2 regions of the Streptomyces sp. NPDC048370 genome follow, and region 1 is predicted to be linked to the other one. Evidence: predicted binding sites of a transcription regulator. Region 1 holds the regulator's gene; the other holds the start of a gene.
What was found. The regulator HrcA, encoded in region 1, represses chaperone genes, less so after heat shock. The targets are predictions, from matches to a motif close to TTNGCACTCNGNNNNNCNGAGTGCNAA.
Positions count from the first base shown of each region.

Region 2: a site for HrcA is predicted at 2,472-2,498, ahead of groL (chaperonin GroEL). Genes of this name have one in related genera too.

Region 1 covers NZ_JBICYI010000004.1:381,296-384,944, reverse strand. The annotation lists gene ACGFYP_RS12595 (DUF3097 domain-containing protein) at 1-380, opposite strand, end outside; gene ACGFYP_RS12590 (MBL fold metallo-hydrolase) at 391-1,113, opposite strand; gene hrcA (heat-inducible transcriptional repressor HrcA) at 1,322-2,341, shown strand; gene dnaJ (molecular chaperone DnaJ) at 2,342-3,481, shown strand; gene ACGFYP_RS12575 (nitronate monooxygenase) at 3,568-3,649, shown strand, end outside.
Region 2 covers NZ_JBICYI010000006.1:153,359-157,007, reverse strand. The annotation lists gene ACGFYP_RS15770 (GNAT family N-acetyltransferase) at 1-49, opposite strand, end outside; gene ACGFYP_RS15765 (SRPBCC family protein) at 46-513, opposite strand; gene groL (chaperonin GroEL) at 679-2,307, opposite strand; gene ACGFYP_RS15755 (cold-shock protein) at 2,641-2,844, opposite strand; gene ACGFYP_RS15750 (MoaD/ThiS family protein) at 3,263-3,541, opposite strand; gene thrC (threonine synthase) at 3,570-3,649, opposite strand, start outside.

The DNA of each region.
Region 1 (3,649 bases):
TCGTCGCCCCAGACCCGCTCCACCAGCTCGGCGTCGTGCCGGCCCTCCACGTAGATCCGGCCCGCCCGTGCCACCCGGGCCCTCGCCCCCGGCACCGCGATCGAGCCCGAGGCCGTGCGGCTCGACCGCGTCGGGCCCGCCGCCGGGCGGGTCAGGGTGACCACGCGCCCCTCCAGCAGGAAGCCCCCCGGGTCCATCGGGAACACCCGGTGCTTGCCGAAGCGGTCCTCCAGCGTCACCGTGCCCGCCTCGCAGCGGATCACCGCCCCGCAGAAGCCCGTCGAGACCTCCTCCACCACGAGGTCCACGTCCGCCGGTACCTCCGGCACGGGCGCGGAGCGCTTCCAGGGCGGTGTCATGTCCGGGTTGTAGCTGCGCATTTGCGCGACGTTATGCGACGGAGAAGCGGCGTGCCAGTTCCTCGCGTTGGTGCCGTACGAACGTGGCGTCCACCGTCGCCCCGTGGCCCGGTACGTACACCGCGTCCTCCCCGCCCAGCCGCAGCAGCCGGTCCAGCGCGTCCGGCCAGCGCGAGGTGATCGCGTCCGGGCCCGCCTGCGGCTCCCCCGACTCCTCCACCAGGTCGCCGCAGAAGACGATCTCCCGCCCGCCGGGGATCAGCAGAGCCAGGTCGTGGGCCGTGTGGCCCGGGCCCACGTTCGCCAGCAGCACCTGCCGGCCGCCCAGGTCCAGCGTCCACTCCCCGGAGACCACGTGGTGCGGCGCCACCAGGACGTCCACCGCCTCCGCCGCAGCGAACGCGTCCACCCCTTGCCGTACCGCGTCCACCATCAGCTCGCTCCCCTCCCGGCGCAGCAGCGCGTCCACGCCCACCGCCCCGTACACCTCCGCCCCCGCGAACGCCGCCGTGCCCAGAACATGATCGAAGTGCGGGTGGCTCAGTGCGATGTGCGTCACTCTTCGGCCGCCCGTCAGCGCCTCGATCTGGGTCCGTAGCTCCGTTCCCTCCCGGAGCGTGGAGCCCGTGTCGTACAGCAGTACCGCCTCTTCGCCCACCACCAGGCCCACCGTGGCGTCCCAGATCGGCAGGCGGCGCCTGCCCACCCCGTCCGCGAGCCGCTCCCAGCCGAACTCTTCCCAACCGACGTCCATGCCGCGACGCTATCCGCAACGACGCGACGTCCGGCGACGTCCGGCGCGATGTCCGACCCGACGCACGACGCGACCTCCGACGCGGCCTCCTTGCCAGGAGCGATGCCCGCCGCCGTACACTGGCCGGGGGATTCCTGGCACTCGGGCAGGGCGAGTGCCAAAAGCGGAGCAACCGAAGCAACCGATACGACAGCTGGAGGTGTGCGCGATGCTCAGCGAACGCAGACTCGAGGTGCTGCGCGCCATCGTCCAGGACTATGTCGGGACGGAGGAGCCGGTCGGCTCCAAGGCGCTCACGGAGCGCCACAAGCTCGGCGTCTCGCCCGCCACCGTGCGCAACGACATGGCCGTCCTGGAGGACGAGGGCTACATCGCCCAGCCCCACACCAGCGCCGGACGCATCCCGACCGACAAGGGGTACCGCCTCTTCGTCGACCGGCTCGCCGGCGTCAAGCCGCTGTCGACGCCCGAGCGGCGCGCGATCCACAACTTCCTCGACGGAGCCGTCGACCTCGACGACGTCGTCGGGCGCACGGTCCGGCTGCTCGCGCAGCTGACCCGCCAGGTCGCCGTCGTGCAGTACCCGTCGCTGACCCGCTCGACGGTCCGGCACGTGGAGCTGCTCTCGCTGGCGCCCGCCCGGCTGATGCTCGTGCTCATCACGGACACCGGCCGCGTCGAGCAGCGCGTCATCGACTGCCCCGCGCCGTTCGGCGAGACCTCGCTGGCCGACCTGCGTGCCCGGCTCAACAGCCGGGTCGTCGGCCGCCGTTTCGCGGACGTGCCGCAACTGGTGCAGGATCTCCCGGAGTCCTTCGAGGAGACGGAGGACCGCGGCACGGTCTCGACGGTGCTCGCGACCCTGCTCGAAACGCTGGTGGAAGAGCACGAGGAGCGGCTGATGATCGGCGGTACCGCCAATCTGACCCGCTTCGGCCATGACTTCCCCCTCACGATCAGGCCTGTGCTCGAAGCCCTTGAGGAGCAGGTCGTGCTCCTCAAACTGCTCGGCGAGGCCAAGGACTCGGGCATGACCGTACGGATCGGGCACGAGAACGCCCATGAGGGCCTCACCTCCACGTCCGTCGTCGCGGTCGGCTACGGTTCGGGCGACGAGGCAGTCGCCAAACTCGGCGTGGTCGGACCGACCCGCATGGACTACCCCGGAACGATGGGAGCGGTACGCGCAGTGGCACGTTACGTCGGACAGATCCTGGCGGAGTCGTAAGTGGCCACGGACTACTACGCCGTACTCGGCGTGCGCCGCGACGCGTCCCAGGACGAGATCAAGAAGGCATTCCGGCGGCTCGCGCGCGAGCTGCACCCGGATGTGAATCCCGATCCGAAGACGCAGGAGCGGTTCAAGGAGATCAACGCCGCGTACGAGGTGTTGTCGGACCCGCAGAAGAAGCAGGTCTACGACCTCGGCGGCGACCCGCTGTCCGCTTCCGGCGGCGCCGGTGGCGCGGGCGGCTTCGGCCAGGGCGGCTTCGGGAACTTCTCGGACATCATGGACGCGTTCTTCGGTACGGCGTCGCAGCGCGGGCCGCGCTCGCGCACCCGGCGCGGCCAGGACGCGATGATCCGGCTGGAGATCGACCTCAACGAGGCGGCCTTCGGTACGACGAAGGACATCCAGGTCGACACGGCCGTCGTCTGTACGACGTGTTCCGGTGAGGGCGCGGCGCCCGGCACCTCCGCCCAGACCTGTGACATGTGTCGCGGTCGCGGTGAGGTCTCGCAGGTCACCCGGTCCTTCCTGGGCCAGGTCATGACCTCCCGCCCCTGCCCCCAGTGCCAGGGCTTCGGCACCGTCGTCCCGACCCCGTGCCCCGAGTGCGCGGGCGACGGCCGGGTCCGCTCGCGGCGCACGCTGACCGTGAAGATCCCGGCCGGTGTCGACAACGGCACGCGCATCCAGCTGGCCGGCGAGGGCGAGGTCGGCCCGGGCGGCGGCCCGGCGGGTGACCTGTACGTGGAGATCCACGAGGTCCCCCACGAGGTCTTCCAGCGGCGCGGCGACGACCTGCACTGCACGGTCACCATCCCGATGACGGCGGGCGCGCTCGGCACGAAGGTGCCGCTGCAGACGCTCGACGGGCTCGAGGAGGTCGACATCCGGCCGGGCACCCAGTCCGGCCAGTCGATCCCGCTGCACGGGCGCGGCATCACGCACCTGCGCGGCGGCGGACGCGGCGACCTGATCGTCCACGTCGAGGTGACGACGCCGACGAAGCTCGACCCCGAGCAGGAGCGCCTGATGCGCGAACTGGCCAAGCTGCGTGGCGAGGAGCGGCCGACGGGCCAGTTCCAGCCGGGGCAGCAGGGGCTGTTCTCGCGCTTGAAGGACGCCTTCAACGGGCGGTAGGGCGGCCCCGGGAGGCCCCCGGAGTGCGTAGGCAAGGGCGGTGTCCGCAGCGCGGATGCCGCCCTTCCTTATGGCACGATGCCTGCATGTCCACCGCGCTGAACGATCTCTCCCGATACCCGATCGTGCAGGCTCCCATGGCAGGTGGCGCGTCCGTTCCGCAGCTCG
Region 2 (3,649 bases), on a different contig from region 1:
CGCGCAGCTCGTACGGTCCCGCGGCGAGCCGCGGCACGACCAGGCTCACATCATCTCCAGGTACACCGCGAGACGGTCGTACTCCTCCTTGATGCCGGCCTCCATGCCGGTCGCGAGGGCCTGGTCGCGGATCTCCGTCGACGGCCAGATCGACGTGCTCGTGAGCGCCGTGCCACCGTCAGGGGTGTCGTCGAAGGTGAGGGTGACGTGGACCGGCGGGCCCGGCATGAGCTCGAAGACCTCGGTGTAGACGAGGCGCTCGTTCGGGAGGATCTCCTCGTACGTGCCGGAGAAGACGATCTCCCGGCCGTCGGGCGCCTTCTGGCCCCAGCGCCACGCGCCGCCGACCCGGAGGTCGATGTCGCAGACGGTCGTGGGCATCGCGGCCACGCCGTACCACTGCCGGACGTGCTCGGGCCTGGTCCAGGCCTCCCAGACGCGGGCGGGCGGGGCGTCGAAGGTGCGGGTGATCACCAGTTCGCGGTCGGTCGGTGTCGTCAGCAGCGTGATCATGGATCGCTCCCGCCTTCCGTGGGCCGGTGGCGGCGGCCTTCCGTGGCCCGTGCCGCCCCCACCCCACCAGCATCACCCCGAACGCCCGAGGGCGGCACCCCCAACAGGGAGTGCCGCCCTCGGTCGCGTACAGGTGTACAGCGAGGAACTACCGATCCAGAAGGATCAGAAGTCCATGTCACCGCCCGGCATGCCGCCCGGAGCGGCCGCGCCGGCCTTCTCGGGCTTGTCGGCGATGACGGCCTCGGTGGTCAGGAACAGCGCGGCGATGGAGGCCGCGTTCTGCAGCGCGGAACGCGTCACCTTCGCCGGGTCGATGATGCCCTCGGCGATGAGGTCCACGTACTCGTTGGTCGCGGCGTTCAGGCCGTGGCCGACGGGCAGGTTGCGGACCTTCTCCGCCACGACGCCACCCTCGAGGCCGGCGTTGACGGCGATCTGCTTCAGCGGGGCCTCGAGGGCCAGCTTCACGATCGCGGCACCGGTGGCCTCGTCGCCCGACAGGTCCGCCTCGAGCTTCTCGAAGACGTTGGAGGCCTGGAGCAGGGCCACGCCACCACCGGCGACGATGCCCTCCTCGACGGCCGCCTTCGCGTTGCGAACGGCGTCCTCGATGCGGTGCTTGCGCTCCTTGAGCTCGACCTCGGTCGCGGCACCGGCCTTGATGACCGCAACACCGCCGGCGAGCTTCGCCAGGCGCTCCTGCAGCTTCTCGCGGTCGTAGTCGCTGTCCGAGTTCTCGATCTCGGCGCGGATCTGGTTGACGCGACCGGCGACCTGGTCGCTGTCACCGGCACCGTCGACGATCGTGGTCTCGTCCTTGGTGATGACGACCTTGCGGGCGCGGCCCAGCAGGTCCAGGCCCGCGTTCTCGAGCTTGAGGCCGACCTCCTCGGAGATGACCGTGCCGCCCGTGAGGATGGCGATGTCGTTCAGCATGGCCTTGCGACGGTCGCCGAAGCCCGGGGCCTTGACCGCGACGGACTTGAAGGTGCCGCGGATCTTGTTGACGACCAGGGTCGACAGGGCCTCGCCCTCGACGTCCTCAGCGATGATCAGCAGCGGCTTGCCCGACTGCATGACCTTCTCCAGGAGCGGGAGCAGGTCCTTCACCGAAGAGATCTTGGAGTTGACGATCAGGAGGTACGGGTCGTCCAGGGACGCCTCCATACGCTCCATGTCGGTGGCGAAGTACGCCGAGATGTAGCCCTTGTCGAAGCGCATACCCTCGGTGAGCTCCAGCTCCAGACCGAAGGTCTGGGACTCCTCGACGGTGATGACGCCTTCCTTGCCGACCTTGTCCATCGCCTCGGCGATGAGCTCGCCGATCTGGGTGTCGGCGGCGGAGATGGAGGCCGTGGAAGCGATCTGCTCCTTGGTCTCGACATCCTTCGCCTGCTCCAGCAGGGCGCCGGAGACGGCCTCGACGGCCTTCTCGATGCCGCGCTTGAGGGCCATCGGGTTGGCGCCGGCCGCCACGTTGCGCAGGCCCTCGCGGACGAGCGCCTGGGCGAGGACGGTCGCGGTGGTCGTACCGTCACCGGCGACGTCGTCCGTCTTCTTGGCGACTTCCTTGACCAGCTCGGCGCCGATCTTCTCGTACGGGTCCTCGAGCTCGATCTCCTTGGCGATGGACACACCATCGTTGGTGATCGTGGGGGCGCCCCACTTCTTCTCGAGGACGACGTTACGGCCCTTGGGGCCAAGGGTGACCTTGACGGCGTCGGCGAGCTGGTTCATCCCGCGCTCGAGACCGCGCCGTGCCTCCTCGTCGAACGCGATGATCTTGGCCATGTGAAGTGGTCCTCCCGGACATGGGGTGGATAACGCTCCAGGACCGCGCCGACGCCCGCGACGGACGGCCTGCGTGCCCTGTGGTTCCTTGCCCCACCTGGCCGCGGACCTCGTCTGCCCGATCCTCGTAAGCACTCTCACCTTCAGAGTGCTAACGCCAATGATTAGCACTCGGCCCATGCGAGTGCAAGCGACTCCCACAGATCGAGAGACGACCCCGGCGCACCCGCGCACCCGCCCGCACACGCACGAGGGGTCCGCATCCCGGTCAGGATGCGGACCCCTCGGCGTGAGAACGCGTGAGTGCGTACGTGGTGGCCGATCGCGCCGTGCTCAGACGGCGAGCTTGACCATGTCCGCCTGCGGACCCTTCTGGCCCTGCGAGATCTCGAACTCGACCCGCTGACCCTCTTCGAGGGTGCGGTATCCGTCCATCTGGATCGCGCTGTAGTGGACGAATACATCCGCACCACCGTCGACCGCGATGAAGCCGTAGCCCTTCTCCGCGTTGAACCACTTGACGGTGCCCTGAGCCATGCCTAACTCCCCTATTACTGGCCCTTGCGCGGGACCGCACTTCGCGGACCCGGGTCAGACCCTGCGCCGGAACGCGTCGACCGCGGCTGAATGTATCTGCCCAACTGCCCTCTGCAACAGGTCAATCGGACGAGAATTCTGGGCACGGCGTAAAGGAGAATTCCGGAGAATTGATTGATTTCCGGGGCAAGTCGGGCCCGGCAAAACGCGCAGAAGGTACACATCGTTCGCGCACTTTGGCTGCTTCTTGTCGCGTGCGGACGCATTCTCATATGCGCCTGGCACGGAGCGGCGGAGTGGAGCCGGGGGGACTTCCCCAACTCTACCGCGTTCAACCATGCAGAATTGCCCCCTCCGCTTCTTCGGCGGGAGGGGGCAATTCGGTTACTCCGGGTAAAGCGAGCGGACGGAGACGGGCTCAGCAGCCGCCCGCGACCGCCGGGATGATCGAGACGCCCGCGCCGTCCGGCGTCGCCGTCTCCAGGCCCTGCTCGAAGCGGACGTCGTCGTCGTTCACGTAGACGTTCACGAAGCGGCGCAGCTTGCCCTGGTCGTCCAGGACGCGGGCGGCGATGCCCGCGTGGTTCTTCTCCAGGTCGGAGATGACCTCGGACAGGGTCGCGCCCTCCGCCGGAACCTCGGCCTGGCCGCCCGTGTAGGTACGGAGGATGGTGGGGATACGGACCTTGACGCTCATGTGGTGCTGCCTTCCGTGACGAGGGTGGTCAGTGGGCCAGGCCGGCGTCGCGGAACGCGTCCAGGCTCGGCTTGATGGTGGCGGTCGCCTGAGAGGTGTCGGCGACGG